Roseobacter denitrificans OCh 114: one gene and its partner. The protein of the gene in region 2 interacts with the protein of the main gene of each other region in a pairwise test. Links are inferred from orthologs where the notes say so. Each region holds a gene or a part of one and is shown on either strand. Other genes may lie near its edges.

Region 1 (11,134 bases), 2.4 Mb from region 2 along the record:
AATAATCGGATCGGTCCAATCCCACGCCGCCTCAACCTCATCACCGCGCATGAACAACGTCTGGTTGCCCCGGATCACATCCATGATCAAGCGCTCATAGGCATCCACCGTCTCACCGCCATCCGGACCAAGCGCTTCGGCAAATGTCATATCCAGCGGTACGTCGATCAACCGCATCCCTCCCGGTCCGGGCTCCTTGATCGTCACACCGAGCGTGATGCCTTCATTTGGCTGCAGCTTGATTGACAGGACATTGCGATGCCGCCCGGCATCTTCGGCAAAGATGGAGTGCGGGGTTTCCTTGAACACGATGGATATCTCGCTGGAGCGTTCCCGCATGCGCTTGCCGGTGCGCAGATAAAACGGCGTCCCGGCCCACCGCCAGTTGGCAATATGGGTTTTCAGCGCCACGAAACTTTCCGTTCTTGAACGCGGGTTGCCCACGGCGGTGCGGTAGTCGGGATAGGTGTCGGCATCATCCGGGTCGGCGTTGTATTGGCCGCGCACGATGTGATGCGGCTCTACCGGCTCCAGAGCGCGGATGACCTTGAGCTTTTCGTCGCGCACCGCATCAGGGTCAAAGCGTGCCGGAGGTTCCATCGCGATCAGGCACAAAAGCTGCATCAGATGGTTTTGCACCATGTCGCGCATCGCCCCTGCCCGGTCATAGTATTCACCGCGCCCGCCAACGCCCACCGTTTCGGCGACCGTGATCTGAATATGATCAACAAACTGGCTGTTCCACAACGGTTCAAACAGCATATTGCCAAAGCGCACAGCCATAAGGTTCTGCACGGTTTCCTTGCCAAGGTAGTGATCAATCCGATAAATCTGTGTTTCGTCAAAATAGCGCGCGAGCGTGGCATTCAGCGCCTTGGCCGTTTCAAGATCGCGTCCAAAAGGTTTTTCCACGACGATCCGCGCGTTTCTGTCCGCCAGCCCATGTCCTTGCAAACGCTCCGCCAGCGGGCCGAACAAGGAGGGCGCGACGGAAAAATAATAGGCCTCAACCCGGTCCACCGAGGTGATCTTTTGGGTCAGCTCCGCCCAGCCGGCCTCGCCCATGGCGTCAATCCGGACGTAAGAGATAACGCCAAGAAAATCCCTCAGCCGGTCCGCATGACTTTGCGCGCCGGGGCTGAATTCGCGCAGCGCATCCGCGACCATTTGCGTGTAGGAGGCATCGGACATGTCCGATCGTGCCGCCCCGATGATACGGGCCGTTTCAGGCATCTGCCCCGCGCAAAAGCGTCGAAACAAGGCCGGCAGGATCTTGCGGCGGGCAAGGTCACCCGTGCCGCCGAAAACAACCAGATCGAAGGGATCAACCGGTATGACGCGTGAAACCATGATGGGCACCTCATGTTGCAGGCCGGATTCGGCTCCGGCGTGTGTTAGCGCAAACATGGGCCAATGGTAAAGCGTTCACAACACTGTGCGCGTAAATCAGGTGGCTCTTTCTTGCCTTCTATGGTGCTCTCGCGCAAATAGAATTTCAAAGACCGAAGGAGCGATAGGCAGATGAAAGACCGGCTTGAGGCAAATGTTGGGAAGTTCCAGAACCCGCAAATCACTGCCAAAGGTGAGCCGCGCGCGCATGTGAGCCTGACACAGCCCAAGACGCTGTGGTTCAACACCGGCACGTTGTGCAACATCGAATGCGTGAACTGCTATATCGAAAGCAGCCCGACCAATGATGCGCTGGTCTATATCACCGCAGATGAGGTGCGCAGCTATCTGGACCAGCTTGAGACGCGCGCATGGCCCGTGCGCGAGATCGCCTTTACCGGTGGGGAGCCTTTCATGAACCCGCAGATGATCGACCTTGCGCGTGCTGCTCTTGAACGCGGCTATGAGGTCCTCGTTCTGACGAATGCCATGCGTCCGATGATGCGCAAGAAGATGCAGGCGGGGCTGCTTGAATTGAATGCGGCCTACCCCGGCAAGCTGACGTTGCGCATTTCTGTCGATCACTATGATGCATCCCTGCATGATGACGAGCGTGGCGTCGGTGCTTTTGAAAAAACGCTTACCGGCATGAAATGGCTGCGCGACAATGGCTTTACCATGGCCGTTGCCGGGCGTTCCATCATGGGCGATAGCGAGGCGGAAAGCCGCGCGGGCTATGCTGCGTTCTTTGCGCAGCATGGATTTGACATTGATGCGCACAACCCGGCGATGACTGTGCTGTTTCCAGAGATGGATGTGTCTGTCGAGGTGCCGGAAATCACGACCGCCTGTTGGGGCATTCTGAACAAATCCCCCAACGACATGATGTGCGCATCCTCCCGCATGGTGGTTAAGCGGCGCGGTGCCGATGCGCCCGCCGTGCTTGCCTGCACGCTGCTGCCCTATACGCCCGCGTTCGAATTGGGCAAGACGCTGGAGGAGGCCGAGCAGGACGTGGCGCTGAACCATCCGCATTGCGCGAAGTTCTGCGTGCTGGGGGGCGCAAGCTGCTCAGCCTGACGCAGCCGTGATGTCAGTGGATCGTCAATTCGCCCGTGACATTGCGCCATTCGCCCGGCGATACCATTTTGCGATGGGTAAAGCGCACCGAATGCAAGGGGCCTTCTATTTCTGACTGCCAGAACTCAACGAATTTGAAGAGTTTCGGATGATCCGGCGCCAGGTCATAATCCTGCCAGATATAACTGTTCAGCACATGCGTATAATCCGGCATGTGGTAAAAAAACTCAGCCGTGGTCAGGCCATACCCTTTAAGCATCAACTCTGTTTCTGATTGGACCATTTCTTTCCTCTTTTTTGCGTACTGTTCGTTCAGCATGCCACCAAAAAATTACTTTTCAATAAAAACAATATGTTGGCACTTGGCTGCGGTGGCTGCCAAGCCGCAGCAGACAATTGGATTGCACCTTATGTACGGGCTCTGTTATGCTGCAGACACAATATATAGACCCGGCGCAAAAAATGGGCAGACAACGTGAGCGACACACCACAACCTCCTGAAAATGATGATGAAATGCGCCCTGAGCGCCCTGTTTACGACGGGCCTTCGGTCAGCATCGAACAAGAAATGCGCACATCCTATCTGGATTATGCGATGTCGGTCATTGTCAGCCGCGCGATCCCGGACCTGCGGGATGGATTGAAACCGGTGCACCGCCGCATCCTGTTCGCGATGCATGAAACGGGCAATACCCACGATAAACCTTATCGCAAATCCGCGCGTCCCGTGGGCGATGTGATGGGTCAGTATCACCCCCATGGGGACAGCGCGATTTATGACGCACTGGTGCGCATGGCACAGGATTTTTCCATGTCACTGCCGCTGCTGGATGGTCAGGGGAATTTTGGCTCGATGGACGGGGATAACCCTGCGGCCATGCGCTATACCGAGGTGCGCATGGACAAGCCTGCCGCCTATCTGCTGGCGGATATCGACAAGGACACGGTTGATTTTCAGGACAATTACGACGGCAAACAGAAAGAGCCGACCGTGCTGCCCGCGCGCTTTCCCAACATGCTGGTCAACGGTGCGGGGGGCATTGCTGTCGGCATGGCCACCAATATTCCGCCGCACAATCTGGGCGAGGTGATCGACGCCACGCTGGCGCTGATCGAGGAGCCGGATCTGACGTCCGAGCAGCTGATCGACTATGTGCCCGGCCCCGATTTCCCGACGGGTGGCATCATGCTGGGGCGCGGCGGGGCCCGCAAAGCCTATCTCGAAGGGCGCGGCTCGGTCATCATCCGCGCCAAGACACGGGTGGAGGAAATCCGCAAGGATCGCTGGGCCATCATCGTCGATGAGATCCCCTATCAGGTCAATAAGGCCACGATGATCGAAAAGATCGCCGAACAGGTGCGCGAGAAAAAGATCGACGGCATCGCCCATGTGCAGGACGAAAGCGACCGCAATGGCGTGCGGGTCGTGATCGAATTGAAACGGGATGCGACCGCCGAAGTGGTGATGAACCAGCTTTATCGCTTTACGCCGCTGCAAACCTATTTCGGGTGCAACATGCTGGCGCTGAACGGTGGGCGCCCCGAACAGCTGACCCTGCGCAAGTTCCTGACCTATTTCATCGACTTCCGCGAGGACGTTGTGGCGCGCCGCACTGCGTATCTGTTGCGCAAGGCGCGCGAACGCAGCCATGTGCTCTGTGGTCTGGCTGTGGCCGTGACGAATATCGACGAGGTCGTGGCGACCATCCGGGCCTCCGCCGATGCCGCCGAGGCGCGCGAAAAGCTGATGACCCGGCGCTGGCCCGCGCAGGACATCCTGCCCTATATCGCGCTGATTGATGATCCGACCCATACGGCCAATGACGACGGCACCTATAACCTGTCGGAAACACAGGCCCGCGCCATTCTCGATCTGCGCTTGCAGCGCCTGACCCAGATCGGTGTCAAGGAAGTCACCGACGAGCTTGAAGAACTGGCAGGCAAGATCAAGGAATACCTCGAAATTCTGGGGTCACGCGACCGGATCATGGGCATCATCGCGGATGAGCTGCGCGAGGTACGCGAGTTGTTCGCCGTACCACGCCGCACAGAGATCGTCGATTGGTCCGGTGACATGGAAGACGAAGACCTGATCGCGCGCGAGGATATGGTCGTGACCGTCACCCAAGGTGGCTACATCAAACGCACGCCGCTCGCCGATTTCCGCAGCCAGCGGCGCGGCGGCAAGGGTCTGTCAGGTGGCAGCCTCAAGGAAGATGATGTGGTCACCACGCTGTTCGTGGCAAATACCCACACGCAACTGCTGTTCTTTACCACCGACGGCATGGCCTACAAGCTCAAGACATGGCGCTTGCCGCAGGGCGCACGCACCTCGAAGGGCAAGGCGATTGTCAATATTCTGCCGATCCCGCAGGGGGTCTCCATCGCGGCGATCCTGCCCATTGACCGCGACGAAAAGGACTGGTCGCAATTGCAGATCGTCTTTGCCACCTCGGCGGGCACAGTGCGGCGCAACGCGCTATCCGATTTCACAAACGTGAAATCCAACGGCAAGATCGCGATGAAGTTTGAGGATGAACATGCCGAAACCACGCTGATCAACGCGCGCATCGCCTCTCCGGATGATGATGTGATGCTTGTCACCGCGTCGGGGCGCGCGATCCGGTTCCCAAGCGAAGACGTGCGCGTGTTCAATTCCCGTAGCTCTGTGGGCGTGCGCGGTGTAAAACTCTCTGGGCATGACAAAGTTGTATCGATGTCCGTAATCCGCCATTTTGACGCGACTGCGGACGAAAGAGCGGCCTATCTGAAAATGCGACGCGCGATGGTGGGCCTGACAGATGATAGTGAGACCTCTGATGAGGACGAAACCAGTGCCAACGCCACGATCAGCCCGGATCGCTATGCGGAAATGTCTGCGGCGGAAAACCTGATCCTGACACTTACGGCGGGAGGCGCGGGAAAGCTGAGTTCCAGCCATGATTATCCGGTGCGCGGACGTGGGGGCATGGGTGTGACCGCTTGGGACAAACGCATGCAGACGGGTCAAATCGTGGCCTCCTTCCCAGTTGAGATGGACGACCAGATCATGCTTGCCACCTCCAAGGGCCAGTCGATCCGGGTTCCCGTGGAAGGCATCTCTTTCCGCTCCCGCTCGGCCGGGGGTGTCAAGGTCTTCAACACCGGCAAGGGCGAAGAGGTCGTGAGCGTCGCGTGGATCGCAGATCAAGGCGAGGATGACACCGACGGTGAGGACGCCCAGAACGCCTGACCAAAAGCTGAAACATCGAGCATCACGTAACGCGTTGAACCCTCTGATTTCAGGCAGTGTTGCGTGATTGAGGTTTTTCGCATGAGGCTTTGGCCCGCGTTTGGATCAGCAGGACGATCCTGACAGTCGGCCGGGTCACGTATGGGCACGGGTCGTCTACCCGTGCGCCTTCAAGTGTTGCGGCCAGGGTGTGACTAACGCGCCGCCCGATCACCATAAGCAATCATGTCAGAGCGCGTAGATCCGGCTGAACTTGTCTTTCAGATAGGCCAGCAAGGGCGCCTCTGACGGGGCGGTGCCGGTGGCCTGGGCAATCACATCACGCGGTTCATAAAGCCCCCCGTGGCGTTGCACATTCTCCTTGAGCCACCCGGTCGCCGCGCGCGTATCCCCCTGCCCCAGTTGCCTATCCAGATCCGGAACCGCGCGCCGCAGCGCCGCGTGAAGGCACCCGGCATAGACATTACCAAGGCTGTACGTGGGAAAATAGCCGAACAGGCCGACCGACCAATGCACATCCTGCAACACGCCATTTGACGCCTTGTCGACCGCGAACCCGAAATCGGCGAGAAAACGGTCGTTCCATGCAGCTTCCAGATCGCGCACGGTCAGATCACCCGCAATCAGCGCACGCTCCAGATCGAACCGCAGCAAGACATGCAGGTTGTACTGCAACTCGTCGGATTCGGTGCGGATAAACCCGTCGTGCACGCGATTCACCGTTGCATAGAACGCATCCTCATCGGCAGTGCCAAAGTCGCCAAAGGCATCACGCATCTGACCATAAAGCCAACCGGTGAAGGCCCGGCTGCGGCCCAATTGGTTTTCATAGATACGGCTTTGGCTTTCATGCACGCCCATCGACACACCACTGCCCAGAGGGGTGAGCAGATAGGCATCGTCAATGTTTTGCTCGTAGCAGGCATGGCCGACCTCGTGAATGGTCGAGTAGATGCAGTTGAACGGATCATCCGCATTTGTGCGCGTGGTAATCCGCACGTCCAGACCGGAGCCGGAACTGAAAGGATGTACCGCCTTGTCGATCCGCCCGTGGTGCAGGTCATAGCCGAACGCCTCCGCCAGTTTCCGCGTCAGCTTCATCTGGGCATCCGGATCGAACTGCCCTTGCAGCGGCGCAGGTGGCTCCGCCTCAAGTGCCGCGGCACGCAATACGCTGAGTTCGGGGCGCAAGGCGCCAAACATCGCTTCAAGCTCGGCAGCGGTGGTTCCGGGTTCATAATCCGACAAAAGCGCGTCATACACATCGCCCCCCTGCGCGAGGGCGGCACCCTCTTCGCGGCGCAGGGCAATCACCTGTTCCAGCGTTGGCGCAAAGGCCGCGAAATCATCCGCGGCGCGCGCCTCGGCCCACACGCCCTGTGCCGCGGAGGTCACACGCGCCAATTCGCTCGCCAGGCTTGCCGGTACTTTCGAGGCGCGCTCAAAACTGCGGCGGATGTGGCGCAGCTGCGCCCTGGCAACATCATCGGTGGCGCCGGCCTCGGACGCGGCGATCCAATCGCCCATGCGCGCATCGGTCCGCCGTGCATGCAGCACCGCCTCAAGGGCGGCGGATTCCTCGGCCCGTTGGGGTGCAGCACCGCGCGGCATCACGGTTTCCTGATCCCAGTCCAGCCGACCGGCAATGGAGGCCAGCGCTTGGGTGTCGCGCATGAAGGCCATCAGTTCACCATAGGCATCGGCCATAATCAGGTCCCCCTTACGGATGTGGCAATCGGGTATCCACTCAGGAAGCGCGCCCGCAGGATCAGCACCCAGACAATCACCGCAAGGGTCTGGTGGAAAATGGCAATATGCGCGGGCGCGCCATAAAGCACGGTCACGATCCCCAGCACGATCTGCAACGTCATGGCCGCTAGTACGGCATTGAAGGCAAAACGCGTGTGCGGATGGCTCGATCTGCGCCCGCGCAACCAGACCACGACCGTAAAGAGGATCAGCACATAGCCCGTCACACGATGCATGAACTGGACCAATCCCGGGCTTTCAAAGAAGTTGCGCCAGATCGGTTCCAGCACAAGCGCGGTTGAGGGGAACCACTGCCCGCCCATCATGGGCCAGTCGGTATAGCTGCGCCCGGCGTCGATCCCGGCTACCAGCGCCCCGAGAAGAATTTGCAGAAAGGTGAAATGCAACAGCCCCGTGGACATGCCCCATTGCTTGCCCTCCTTGATCCGGCGCGCCTGCATCAGATCGGGCGCACTGCGGCCCAGTTCCATGATATACCACGCAATGAACCCGAGGATCACAAAGGCAAGCCCCAGATGGGTGGCGAGGCGATAGCTGGCCACATCGGTCACCCCTTCGCCCTGCGTCACGCCAGAGGCCACCATCCACCAGCCGATGGCACCCTGCGCGCCCCCGAGCAGACCGAGGAACAACAGCTTGCCATGCCACCCCGCAGGCACTTGTCTGCGCACAAGAAAATAGCCAAAGCCAAGCGCCCAGACCACGCCAATCACGCGCCCAAGCTGGCGGTGGCCCCATTCCCACCAGTAGATGACCTTGAAATCGGCCATCTGCATCCATTGGTTCTGAATGCGAAACTCATCAATGGCCTGATACTTTTCGAATTCGGACTGCCATTCCGCCTCCGACAGGGGCGGCAATGCGCCGGTCAGGGGGCGCCATTCGGTGATGCTGAGCCCGCTGTCGGTCAGGCGGGTCAGCCCCCCGACCGCGATCATGATAAAGACCAGCGCGAAAAGAATTTGCAACCACACACGAATGGCTTTGCGGGCACCGCTGTGCCGCTTGTCGATAAGACCGGGTTGCGCCGCTGGCCGGGTGGCCGCCGCTGCCCCAACTTCTTCAAACAACTTGCGTTTGCTGCTCATTGGATATCCTCAAACTGTCGCGCCGCGACCCTAGGGGGATGCGCTGGAGAGGTCCAGCGCGACTAGTCGCCGCGCGTCTTCCAGCGGACCATCTGCCGCATCATCCCGTGCAGCATCTGAACATCCGCGCGCGTCATGGGCATCCGGCTCCAGAAGTTGCGCAGATTGACCCGCATGGAGTGCGATTTATGCGCCGGGAAAAAGAACCCCATCTCTTCCAGCCGGTCCTCGTAATGGGTGGCGAGGTGTTCAACCTCGATATGATCAGCCCATTGCGTTCCCGACATATCGACCGTGTGCGGCGTCACATCGTGCGTGGCCCGCATCCATTCATAGCCCACCAGCAACACGCATTGCGCAAGGTTCAGCGAGGGGAAGGCCGGGTTGACAGGCACCGATATGATCGCATTGGCGCGCGCAATGTCATCGTTTTCCAGCCCTGCCCGCTCCGGCCCGAAAAGCACCGCAATGCGCTCGCCCGCCGCGATCCGCTGCGCTGCCACGCGCATCGCCTCTTCGGGGCTGAACACAGGTTTGGTCAGGTCGCGCGGGCGCGCTGTCGTCGCAAAGACAAAGGAACAATCGCCCACACTACCGGGCAAATCATCGCTCAACTGCGCATTGTCCAGAACCCGGCCCGCGCCGCTGGCCAGCGCAACCGCCGCCTGATTTGGCCAACCATCGCGCGGGGCCACCACACGCATATGCTCAAGCCCGAAATTCCACATCGCACGGGCGGAGGCACCGATGTTTTCGCCCATCTGCGGACGGACCAGAACAAAGGCCGGGGTGGTTGGGGTGGTGATTGTTTCTGTCATGCCTGCGTCTTACGTCGCGCGGCGCGGCGGCGCAACGGGCCGCAACAGTCGGGCGGCAATTTTGACGCGCCGGGGTCAAATGCGTTTTCATTCCCCATGGTCTGCGGTAGGGCTTTGCGCACGTCAGACCTCAAGGACCCCGAATATGGAATTGCCCGAAAAACCGCAGCTCTACCTGATCACGCCACCGGAATTTGAGTTGAGCAGTTTTCCCGATGTGCTGGCGCGGGTTCTTGACACGCACAAAGTGGCTTGCGTGCGTCTGGAACTGGCGGCGCGCGATGAAGACACGGTGTCGCGCGCAGCCGATGCGCTGCGCGAGGTGACCCATGCGCGCGATATCGCGCTGGTGCTGAGCGATCATTCGGTTCTGGCGGATCGCCTTGGGCTGGATGGGGTCCATCTCAGCGATGCGGCCCGCTCCGTGCGTGAGACGCGCAAACTGCTGGGCGAAGACGCCATCATCGGCAGTTTTTGCGGCACATCGCGACACGACGGGATGTCCGCTGGAGAGGCGGGTGCCGATTACATCTGTTTCGGACCTGTTGCGGCCTCGTCCCTTGGCGATGGCAGCTATGTCGCGCAGGAGGTCTTTGAGTGGTGGTCCGAGTTCATCGAGGTGCCCGTGGTCGCCGAGGGCGGTCTTGATGCGGCCCGGATCGCACAGCTGACGCCCTTCACCGACTTTTTTGCCTTCGGACAAGAAGTCTGGAGCGCCGAGTATCCCGCGCAGCGTTTGGGTGAACTGCTTGAGGCGATGGGCTAGGGTTACAGAAATACCCGCTCGACACACCAATAGGCCCCGATGATGGCAATGATCAGCGAGGCCGGGATCGACACCGCCCGGAACATCACCGCATAGGTGCCGACCGGTCGTTCGATTTCGGACAAATCCGAGCGGCGCGCCAGACGGGTGCATCCAAACAGGATCAGGGCGGCCAGCGCGATCACGGTCAACTGACCCAGTTCCACACCCACATTGAACCCGATCAGCGCGGGGATGAACTGGCTTTCGGGCAGCCCAAATTCGCCCAGCACGGAGGCAAAGCCGAGCCCGTGCAACAGACCAAATCCAAATATGATGAAGGGTCGCCATTTACTCAGCCCGCGCTGAAACAGGTTTTCCACGGCGACATAAACGATAGAGGCGGCAATCAAGGGCTCCACGATGCTGCCCGGCACGTTGACCCAGCCCAGAGCACCCAGCGCCAGCGTCACCGTATGCGCCAGCGTAAAAGCACTGACCTGCCACAGCAACGGACCCCACCGTGTCGAAAGAAAGAACAGGCCCAAGACAAACAGGATATGGTCGAGTCCCTTGGGCAGGATATGATCGAACCCGACAGGGATATACGCCATGAAGGCATCGCTCGGGCTTTGTGCATCGCCACCGGCCAGCACGATCGGTGCGCTGGATTGGCCCCCATCGAGATAGCCGGTGTAGGGGGCCTCGACCCCTTGCTGACGCAGCACCAGAGCGCCTGATCCTGCGGGCCAATTGACGATCACCGACGTGGTCTCCGGCGGCAGTTGCGCGCTCACCTGCATCTGGGAAATCCGCGGCAGTTCAAAATCAAGGTCTTCGGGCATGGTGATGGTGCCGAGGGTCAGGGGCGTTGCACCATCGGCTGACAGCAAGGGCAACGCATTCCACGCGTCGATGATATCTTGCGCGCGTGCGATGATATCTGAATTTGGCAAGGCCCGCAGCGCGTCATAATCAGGCGCGGCGCTGTCTTCATCCGTATCCGCAACCG
Region 2 (10,842 bases):
ATCGAGGCCAGCCGCGCCAAACAACGTAGGGGCGTCTAGTGACAGGCATCAGCCAGACCGAGTTGCGCGAGGGTATCGCGCAAAAGAACTTTGTCATTCTGGGGCGCGCAGGCATGGATATGTTTGCCCATCCCCCCGGCGTCAAAAGCGAAGAGGCCGAGGTGTTCCACGCCGACCTCGGTGGCTCATCCGCCAATATCGCGGCGGGCTTGTGTAAACTGGGCTGTGCCGCGTCACTGGTCACATCGGTATCCGATGACGCGGTGGGGCGATTTTGTATAAACAGGATGAAACACTACGGGGTAGGGACAGAATATGTGCGTTCCGTCGCGGGGGAGTTCCGCAATTCGCTGGCGATTTATGAAAGCTGCATCGAGGACTTTCAGAACGTGATCTACCGCAACGGCGCGGCGGACTTTCAGGTCACGACCGACGATATGGCGGCGGTCGATTTCTCGCCCTTCGGGGCCCTCGTCACCGCAGGCACGGTCTTTGCGGCGGAACCTTCACGTTCGGCCACCTTTGCCGCCTTTGAAACCGCGCGCGCCCGCAAGTTGCCCGTGATCTTTGACATCGACTATCGCCCCTATTCCTGGCCCTCCCCCGAGGTTGCCGCGGATGTCTTGTCCCGCGCGGGTGCTGCCAGCGACATGATCGTGGGCAATGACGAAGAATTCGGTTTCATGGCAGGCGACATCGCCAAGGGTCTCGAAAAGGCGCAGTCGCTGGCGGAAAACGGCGTGGCCATCGTGATCTACAAGATGGGCGAAAAGGGGGCTGTGACCTTTGCCGGCGGTCAGGAAATACACACCGGCATTTATCCGGTCACAGCGGTGAAACCCAATGGTGCGGGGGACAGTTTCATGGCCGGGTTGCTCTCCGGCATCGCCGAAGGGTTGGATTTGCAAGACGCCGTGCTGCGCGGATCGGCCTGCGCGTCCATCGTTGTCGCCAAACCCGGCTGCGCGCCCGCCATGCCCACGCACGATCAACTGGCCGCGTTTCTGGCCGAACACCCCGGCCCAACGAAAGGCTAAGCCCATGCATATCGCCCCTTTTGACAATCAGAACAAACCCATCGTGGATGCGGGCGACAGCCTTGTCCCGCTGAATTATTTCAACATCGTCAAGCTGAAAAAGGGCGAAAGCTTTGGATACGCGGTGCCCGGTTATGAAACCTGCATTGCCCCCGCCACGGGCCTGCTGGATGTCGCCACCGGCGGGTTCGAGGCCAAGAACCTCGGTGGGCGCGGTGTCGATGTCTGGGATGGTGAGCCCGAAGGTGTCTATGTCCCCAGCGGACAGGAGGCGCGTTTTACCTGCCTGTCGGACAGCGCCGAGGTCTTTGTCGCGGGCGCCAAGTTTGACGAGGTCTTGGAACCATTTGCCGTGCGCGCCGATGAGATTGATCTGGTGCAATATGGGTCGGACGACACCAAGACGCACCGCAAGATCAAACATATCCTTGGTGCCAACCAGCATGAACGCGTGGGGCGACTGCTGGTGTCAGAACTGTTCACCGTCGGTGCGGGCGGGTGGTCCGGATTCCCCAGCCATAAGCACGACACGGACCGCCTGCCGGATGAGACACGGCATGACGAAACCTATAACTTTCGCTTCAAGCCGAACTACGGGTCTGGCCTCCAGATGCTGCAGCGCGAAGATAACGAACCGGGCGACGCCTATCATATCGTCGACGGCTCGACGATCTGCATCGACAAGGGCTATCACCCTTGTTGTGTGCTGCCGGGGTATGAAATGTACTATTTCACCATTCTTGGCGGTCTGAGCCAGCGCAGCCTGAAACAGTATTTCCAGCCCACCCATGCCGAGCAATTACACACCATCCCCGGCATCATGGATATGGTGGCAAAGTTCAAATGACACTCGCAACCCTTACGGATGTCCTGCGCCCGGCCTTGCGCGATGGCTACGCCGTCGGTGGCCTTGTGACCCTTGGCTGGGAAGACATGCGCGCCTACGTGCGTGCCGCCGAAGCCGAGGGGCTGCCCGTGATCCTTCAGGCGGGGCCGTCGTGCCGCAAACACACGCCCCTGCCGGTTTTGGGCAAGATGTTCCGCCATCTTGCCGATAGCGTGTCCGTTCCGGTCGTGGCCCATCTTGATCACGGCTACACCTTTGATGAATGTCGCGAAGCACTGGATAGTGGCTTTACCTCACTGATGTTTGATGGCTCCCGGCTTGGCCTGTCTGAAAACATCGACCAGACCGCGCGCATTGCCGAGATGGCCCATGCGGCCGGTATCTCTTGCGAAGGGGAGATCGGGTTCGTGGGCTATGCTGAGGGCGAAAACTCGCAAGGGACGGACCCTGCGGAAGCTGTCAAATTCGCCAAGGACAGCGGCGTCGATGCGATGGCCATATCGGTGGGCAATGTCCATCTGCAGCAAAATCAGGAAGGCGGATTGGACGAGGCCCGCATCCGCGCCATCGAGGCGGTAACCGATGTGCCGCTTGTAATTCACGGCGGCTCTGGCGTGCCACCCGAACAGCGCAGCGCGCTGGCCCGGAATTCCAGCATCTGCAAATTCAACATCGGAACCGAGTTGCGCATGGTCTTTGGTCAGGCCCTGCGCGCGGCTGTGGCAGTTGATCCTGACCGCTTTGACCGCGTGCAGATCCTGAGCGATGTCGAAGCCCCCATAGAGGCGGCTGCCCGCACGGCCTTGCGTGCCATCGGACCCGCGCAAGACACCAACAAAGGATAGAAGATGATCTCAATCGGTTTATTGGGCTGCGGGCGCATCGGTCAGGTCCATGCAGGTAGCATCGCACGAATGGGCAATGCCCGTCTGACTGCTGTGGCGGATGCCGTGCCAGAGGCGGCGCAAAAGCTGGCCGAAACCTCTGGTGCACAGACGCGCACCGCCGAGGATATCATCGCCGCGACGGATATTGACGCGGTCATCGTCGCCACCCCCACGTCACTGCACTATGATCAGATTCACGCGCTTGCCGCCGCCGGAAAGGCGATCTTCTGCGAAAAGCCGATTGATCTGTCCTCGGACCGTGCCGCGGAATGTATGGCGGCGGTTACCAAGGCAGGCGTGCCCTTCATGACCGCGTTCAACCGGCGGTTTGATCCGCATTTCGCGCATCTTCAGGCGCAGGTGGCCGATGGGGTGATCGGGGATGCGGAACTGCTGGTCATCACATCGCGGGACCCCGCGCCACCCCCTCTGTCCTATATCCGCCAATCCGGTGGGCTGTTCCGGGACATGATGATCCATGATTTTGACATGGCCCGCTTTATTCTGGGCGAGGACCCGGTCGACATCTACGCCGCTGGCGCCTGCCTAGTTGACCCCGGGATTGCCACCGCTGGCGATATCGACAGTGCCATGGTCACGCTCAAGACAGCGTCGGGCAAGCTGTGTCAGATCAACAATTCACGCCGCGCGACCTATGGCTATGATCAACGCCTCGAAGTACATGGATCAAAGGGCATGTTGCAGGTGTCAAATCAGGTTGAAAATCTGGTGACCCACGCCGCCACAGCCGGGTTTGCATCCGCGCCCAACCAGCATTTCTTTCTTGAGCGGTATCAGGCCGCCTACCTTGCGGAGTTGCGCAGCTTTGTGGATGCTTTGACCAAGGGTGCCGCACCGCAGCCGTCGGTCGCGGACGGGGTCGCGGCACAACGCATGGCAGACGCGGCAGCAGAATCGCTTGCAACGGGCAAGCCTGTCAAACTCGCCATGTCATAACGCAGGTTGCTGGAATTTCCGCGGCTGATCGACAAGGGATTAACGCGCGGCGAGGGCTTTGCCTTTGTACTCTAGTGCCATGCGCAGATCGCACGCCAGTTCCTGCGTTGCCGCCATGCGCTGGGTGTCATCGCGCAGGCGCAACAGATATGACGGATGCCAGGTGATCAGCACCGGTATCCCTGCCTCGCCCGTTTCAATCCTGCCGCGCCGCGCTGAAATCGCCTTGCCCGAACCGGTCAACGCAGCGGCTGCAGTTGCACCCATGGCCACAACCAGATCGGGCGCAACCTCGCGCAATTCAGCGTCCAGCCACCACTTGCAATGGGCCACTTCACCCTGATTGGGGCGCTGGTGGATACGTTTGCGCCCGCGCGGTGTGAATTTGAAATGCTTCACGGCATTGGTGATGAACACCTTCCCCCTGTCCAGCCCGGCATCCGCCGCAATGCTGTCAAAAAGCTGACCCGCAGGCCCGACAAAAGGCCGCCCGATCAGATCCTCCTGATCGCCCGGCTGCTCGCCGACAATCATCAGCCTTGCATCCAACGGTCCCTCCCCCGGAACCGCTTGCGTTGCCGTCTTGTGCAACGGGCAGCGCGTGCATCCGGCGATGGCCTTCGGGAGCGATCCCGGCGGGCCGTCCCATACACTTTCATGGGCCGCTTGTTGTGCCTGAATGGCGCTGATGCGCGTGGGCGGCAGAGTGGGCGCGGCCAGTGCCATTTGGCGCGCCCGTTCGGGGGCAGAGGCGATCAGATCCGGAATTGCCGCCGCCTCAGGCATGTTTTTCCAGTACTTCTTGGGCATTTCAGACTGCATCGCCTGCACCTTGAGCCGGGCAGGGTTAAAGATATTGCGGAAATAAGTGACCCATAGCGTTTCGCTGGCATCCTCGGGGAGGTCTGGTTTCGGGTGATCTTCCAAAAACCGCAGCGCCCCGTTCTCGAAAAAGACCGAAACATCCGGCGTCAGGATACGCCAGTCCATATCCGCAAATCGGCGGACGAAAAACTGCGCGGTGGGTTCGATGGTATGGTGCGTCGGCTCAAACCATGCGGCAAAGGACCGCCTGTTATCGCCGGGCGCGCCGATTTCGCGAAACCGAACAAAGGCTTTCATCTTGTGCTGACACCGACGCACGTTTTTTTCCATGCTCCGCAGTTTGGCAAGCTGCGCGTCACCCCGGTCCGTCATCAGGTGCGGTGCGTCTTTCAACCGCCACAAAAACGCGTAGAGTCGGGCAAAGCGGGATGGATCACTATGCCAGACAACGGTGTTGGCCATCGACACGAAAGACCGCGGCACAGTCACCCTGCCCGGCGCGACGAGTGGCGCAGGCGTTTCGAAAAGACCCGGTTCGGTTGTGCTGTCGCCCCACGTGATCTGCGCGGGCGGGACAGCAGCGCTAAGAAATCCGCGTGCGGCATCACGCCATGCCTCTGCGGTGCCTATGCGCGGCAAGCTGACGTGGGGCACGTCAGAAAAGGCTCATCTGTTGCGGCGGCGGCGCAAAGCGGGCGCGCAGCGTGTCACTGTCGGTGAGGTTGCGCGGCGTCCACCCGAGAGCCGTGATGAAAGGCTGCGCCTTTTTCATCGACGCCCCCATACGCGCAAGGTCTTCGTAGCGCAGCGTGCGGTGTCGGCGGGTCGAAAGAATGCGGCCAACGGTTTTCGTCCCGAAACCGGGGACGCGCAGCAGCATGTCACGACTGGCCGTATTCACATCAAGTGGAAACAGCCCACGGTGCGCCAGCGCCCATGCCAGTTTCGGGTCAATATCGAGATCCAGATTGCCATCCTTGCGATGCCCGGTAATCTCCTCCAGATCGAACCCATAAAACCGCAACAACCAATCCGCCTGATACAGCCTGTGTTCACGCTGCAACGGCGGGCTGATCAGCGGCAACTTAGCCGATGCATCCGGGATGGGTGAAAAGGCGGAATAGTAGACGCGTTTCAACTTGTAGCTCGAATAGAGCCGCGTTGATTGTCCCAAAACGGTGCTGTCGGTTGCATCATCCGCGCCGATAATCATCTGCGTTGACTGGCCAGCAGGCGCAAAGCGAGGGGGACGGCGGCCCGTATGCGTGCGATCCTTTGCGACCTCTTTGCGTAGGCGCACATCTGCCATGGCGCGCCGGATCTGCTCGGGGCTTTTCTCAGGCGCATGTTGTTTGACGGCTGCATCGGTCGGCATTTCAACATTGATCGACAAGCGATCCGCCAGCAGGCCGGCCTCCTCGATCAGTTCAGGAGCGGCGTCGGGGATCGTCTTGAGGTGGATGTAGCCACGAAAATTCTCTTCCTTGCGCAGTTTGCGCGCGATTTGCACCATGTCCGACATCGTCGCGTCGGGCGACCGGATGATCCCCGAAGACAGAAACAGCCCCTCAATATAGTTGCGGCGGTAGAATTCGATCGTCAGTTTCACCACCTCATCCACAGAAAACCGCGCGCGCGCGACATTGGATGAGGCGCGATTGATGCAATAGGTGCAGTCATAGATGCAGAAATTGGTCATCAGTATTTTCAACAGGCTGATGCATCGCCCATCCGGCGCATAGGCATGGCAGATACCGCTGCCTTCATTCGACCCGAGGCTCTTGCCGCCGCGCGAATCCCGTTTGGTCGAGCCAGATGACGCGCAGGACGCGTCATATTTTGCCGCGTCGCTGAGAATCGCCAGCTTTTGTTCCAGTGATAATCTCGCCATTTGTTCTGTATATGTTCTCCCTTGCATTCCCGCAATATGGTTTTCACCCCTGCGACAAACGGACAATGCGAAGCCTGACGACCCGTGTGTGTCACAAAACCCACGACCATGTGAAACCGCGTCACCGGATCGTTTGATGACAGCGCGGTGCTGCACGCCTTAAGTGGCCGTCATGGAATTACTCTTTGCATATGGAGCGGGTTTGCTGACCCTGATCAACCCCTGCGTTGTGCCGGTCTTGCCCATCGTGATCGCCAGCGCTTTTCAGTCCAGCCGTTTTGGGCCAGTCGCCCTGTCCGGGGGGTTGAGCCTGTCGTTCGTGACCTTGGGCGTGGGCGTCACGGCCTTTGGACAGGCGCTTGGGGTCGACATCGATACGATCTCAAAGATCGGGGCTGGGTTGATGGTGCTATTCGGTCTTGCGCTGCTGGTGCCACAGGCCGGGGCGGTCATGGCTGGGGCAACGGCGGGCCTGTCGTCGCAGGCTGATGCACGCATCGACACGCTGGATCGCGGCGGACTGCGCGGGCAATTCCTCGGTGGATTGCTGCTCGGCGCGGTGTGGAGCCCCTGCATCGGTCCAACGCTGGGGGGTGCGATCTCGCTCGCGTCACAGGGCGAAGGGCTGCTGCGCGCGACCACCATCATGGTGTTCTTTGCCGCCGGTGTCTCGACCCTGATCCTTGGCCTTGCTTACGGCACACGCGGTGCAGTCGGACGCTATAATACACAGCTACGCGCCCTTGCCTTGCGCAGCCGCCCCATTCTCGGCGTGGCGTTCGTCGCCGTTGGACTGGGCCTTTTATTCAACTTGCATCACATGATCGAAGCCTGGATGATCGGCGTTCTGCCGGCCTGGCTGATCGACCTTTCCGTTTCACTGTAAGAACAACCTTAGGAGACCCACATGGATCGTCGTCATTTTCTTTTGCTCACCGCAGGGGCCGCTGCGCTGCCCTTTGCTGCCAACGCCGCCCCGCTCGCCTATGAGCCGGGACTGGTGGAAAAGCACCTGAAAGCTGGTGACACCGTCTTTCTGGACTTCAAAGCCAGCTGGTGCAGCACCTGCGCGGCGCAAGAGCGGGTTATCAACGCGCTGAAAGCGGAAAACCCGGAATACGAGGCCAAGATCACCTTCATCGACGTTGATTGGGACGACCACGGCAAATCGGATCTGGTCAAACGTATGAACATCCCACGCCGCTCAACGCTTGTGGTGCTGAAAGGCGATCAGGAATTGGGACGCATCGTCGCCCAGACCGGCAAATCGCAGATCAAGGCGTTGATGGATTCCGCTTTGGGTGCAGCGTCGGCCTGACCTGAACACCCGGCACAAACAGTGTCGGCCAGAGGGAACAGTGAAGTATGGTTTCTCCTCTGGCCGCAGCTGTTGAAAACCAAGCCTACAGCTGGTCAGAAATCGAGGTTCTCAACGCTTAGTGCGTTTTGCTGAATGAACTCGCGGCGCGGCTCCACAACATCGCCCATGAGTTTGGTAAAGAGATCGTCCGCCTCGGCCATATCGTCGACCTTGACCTGCAACAGTGTGCGCGCATCCGGGTCCAACGTGGTTTCCCACAGCTGGTCCGGGTTCATTTCACCCAAACCCTTGTAGCGTTGCAGGGATAGCCCTTTTTCGCCTTCTTGCAGAATGGCATTCAACAGGTCCATCGGACCATGGATCAATTGTGTCCGATCCTTGCGCACCAATGTCGCGGGCAGGTTGTAGACCTCCTGCAGGTGCTCTGTGAAGGAACCACTGCGGCTGGCTTCACCGCCGCGCAGGATGCGCCCGTCCAGTGTGCGCACTTCTTCAACTCCGCGCAGGATACGCGCCAGACGGATGCCGTGATCCTGCGTGATGCGCCCTTGCCAGCCCCGTTCGTATTCAAGCGCAATGAGGTTCAGCCGTGCCGCGACCTTGTCCGCCACGCCCTGCAGGTCTGCATCCACGGCACCGGGTGTAAAGGCACCCGCAATCGCGGCCTGTTCCAAAATGTGGCGCGGGTAATGTGTCGGGAAAGCGTCAAGCACACGGCGCATCTGGCGGGCCAGTTCAACCACGCGGGCGAGGTCTGCACCGGAGATTTCTTCGTTGTTGCCCTGACGTAGCATCGCGCCATCAATCCCCTGTTGGATCAGGTATTCCTCCATCGCGGCCTCATCCTTGAGGTAGACCTCGGACTTGCCACGGCTGACTTTGTAAAGCGGCGGCTGCGCAATATAGAGGTGCCCCTGTTCGATCAATTGCGGCATCTGCCGGTAAAAGAAGGTCAGCAACAACGTCCGGATATGCGCGCCATCCACGTCCGCATCCGTCATGATGACGATCTTGTGGTAGCGCAATTTGTCGATGTTGAATTCGTCGCGACCGATCCCTGTCCCGAGCGCCATAACGAGGTTGCCAATCTCCTGACTGCCCAGCATCCGGTCAAAGCGCGCACGTTCCACGTTCAGGATCTTACCCTTCAGCGGCAGGATCGCCTGTGTCTGGCGGTCGCGGCCAGTCTGCGCAGAACCGCCCGCTGAATCCCCCTCGACAAGGAAGACTTCGGTTTTGGAAGGGTCCTTTTCGGAACAATCCTTGAGCTTTCCGGCCAGAAAATTCACATCCATCGCCGTCTTGCGACGCGTGAGGTCGCGTGCCTTGCGGGCCGCTTCACGCGCGTGCGCCGCTTCGATGATCTTGCCCACGACGATCTTGGCCTCGGCCGGATTTTCTTCGAACCATTCGGCCAGCTTTTCGTTGACCAACCCTTCGACAGCGGGGCGCACTTCGGAGGATACCAGCTTGTCCTTGGTCTGCGACGAGAACTTCGGATCAGGCACCTTGACCGACAGCACGCAGGTCAACCCCTCGCGTGCATCATCGCCGGTAAAGCTGACCTTTTCCTTGCGTGCGATACCGGAGGACTGCGCATAATTGTTGATCGTGCGCGTCAGCGCCCCGCGAAAGCCCGCCATATGGGTGCCGCCGTCGCGTTGCGGAATGTTGTTCGTAAACGGCAGGACGTTTTCGTGATAGCTGTCGTTCCACCACATGGCGACTTCGACGCCGATGTCGTCTTTTTCCCCGGTGATGAAAATCGGCTCGGGCATAACCGAGGATTTCGAACGATCGAGGTATTTGACGAATTCCTTGACGCCCCCCTCGTAGAACAAATCGGACCGCAGTTCTTCGGCAGGGCGCTCGTCGATCAGAATGATGCGCACACCGGAATTCAGAAAGGCCAGTTCGCGCAGGCGCTTTTCCAGCGTCTCGAACGAATAGTCGAGGTTGGAAAACGTCTCGGTCGAGGCCATGAAGCGGACCTCGGTGCCCGTGCGGTCGGTATCGCCGACCACTTCGAGGTGCCTGGTCGTAAACCCGCCTTCAAAGCGGGCGACGTGCTCTTTACCCTCGCGCCAGATGCGCAGTTCCAGCCAGTCCGACAGCGCGTTCACAACCGAAACGCCGACGCCGTGCAAACCGCCCGACACCTTGTAGGAATTGCTGTCAAACTTACCACCCGCATGCAGCTGTGTCATGATGACTTCGGCGGCGGACACGCCCTCTTCTTCGTGGATGCCCACAGGAATGCCGCGCCCGTTGTCGGACACTGACACCGAACTGTCGGCGTGGATTTTGACCGTCACCGCATCCGCATGGCCCGCCAGTGCCTCGTCGATGCCGTTGTCGACAACCTCATACACCATATGGTGCAGACCGGAGCCATCATCCGTATCGCCAATATACATACCGGGGCGTTTTCGGACAGCCTCTAACCCCTTGAGAACTTTGATGGAATTCGCGCCATATTCTTCGGGAGTCTGATCGTTTTCGGACATGTCGTCATACCTTCGTATTTTGACCGAGTTATACGGTTTTTCTCTCCGGTTGTCACGCCGCCGACACAATATTTTGTGTTATAATACAGGGATCAACACACCAACCAGAATAAGCGAGCAGCCAGAGATGACATTGATCCGTGCCAGCGTCTGGGGCCGCGTGATAACGCTGCGGATGCGCCCGACGCAGGCCGCTATCATCAGATTGCCGATCAGCGGAATACACACGGAAGCCGCGATGATCACGGTGACATCAACACCCGTTACATCGCGCAGATCAAAAAACCCGGGCAGCACGCCCATATAGAACAAGACCGCCTTGGGATTGCCGAGGATCGCAATGACCCCCGCGGCAAAGCCTGCCGAAACGCCGGGTCTGGTCAACCGGCTGTCAGCACTGATGGAGTGCCGCGCATGCCGGATCAGCGCGATGCCCATCACGATGAACACGCCGCAAGCCACCCAGCGCAGCACGAGCATGAAGACATCAAACACAGAGACGATCCACGATATCCCCAGCACCGCAACCAAGGGCCAAAGGATGTCACCCACGGCCACACCGAACGCCAG

The links.
Region 1: the proteins of gyrB (region 2) and gyrA interact in binary tests that used the Escherichia coli proteins (3 or more experiments, as listed by UniProt). The link is inferred for Roseobacter denitrificans OCh 114 from one-to-one orthologs.

Annotation. Positions count from the first base shown.
Region 1 is NC_008209.1:2,593,195-2,604,328, forward strand. The notes cover bases 2,598-5,901. They hold gyrA (DNA gyrase subunit A), read left to right. Parts: upstream 2,598-2,944; coding sequence 2,945-5,701; downstream 5,702-5,901. Other genes in these bases: RD1_RS12515 (usg protein), read right to left, coding at 2,598-2,752. Also shown: zwf (glucose-6-phosphate dehydrogenase), read right to left, coding at 1-1,350; RD1_RS12510 (radical SAM protein), read left to right, coding at 1,522-2,469; more of RD1_RS12515, read right to left, coding at 2,483-2,597; RD1_RS12525 (carboxypeptidase M32), read right to left, coding at 5,930-7,408; ctaA (heme A synthase), read right to left, coding at 7,411-8,559; RD1_RS12535 (RNA methyltransferase), read right to left, coding at 8,622-9,377; RD1_RS12540 (thiamine phosphate synthase), read left to right, coding at 9,523-10,143; RD1_RS12545 (HupE/UreJ family protein), read right to left, coding at 10,146-11,134. UniProt on the Escherichia coli protein: A type II topoisomerase that negatively supercoils closed circular double-stranded (ds) DNA in an ATP-dependent manner to maintain chromosomes in an underwound state.
Region 2 is NC_008209.1:208,866-219,707, reverse strand. What follows is about bases 7,566-10,577. They hold gyrB (DNA topoisomerase (ATP-hydrolyzing) subunit B), read right to left. Parts: upstream 10,273-10,577; coding sequence 7,858-10,272; downstream 7,566-7,857. Other genes in these bases: RD1_RS00975 (LysE family translocator), read right to left, coding at 10,351-10,577; RD1_RS00985 (thioredoxin family protein), read left to right, coding at 7,566-7,762. In the rest of the region: iolD (3D-(3,5/4)-trihydroxycyclohexane-1,2-dione acylhydrolase (decyclizing)), read left to right, coding at 1-39; iolC (5-dehydro-2-deoxygluconokinase), read left to right, coding at 39-1,037; RD1_RS01015 (5-deoxy-glucuronate isomerase), read left to right, coding at 1,042-1,884; RD1_RS01010 (class II fructose-bisphosphate aldolase), read left to right, coding at 1,881-2,729; iolG (inositol 2-dehydrogenase), read left to right, coding at 2,733-3,728; RD1_RS01000 (UdgX family uracil-DNA binding protein), read right to left, coding at 3,768-5,207; RD1_RS00995 (putative DNA modification/repair radical SAM protein), read right to left, coding at 5,209-6,444; RD1_RS00990 (cytochrome c biogenesis CcdA family protein), read left to right, coding at 6,617-7,330; more of RD1_RS00985, read left to right, coding at 7,352-7,565; more of RD1_RS00975, read right to left, coding at 10,578-10,842. UniProt on the Escherichia coli protein: DNA gyrase negatively supercoils closed circular double-stranded DNA in an ATP-dependent manner to maintain chromosomes in an underwound state.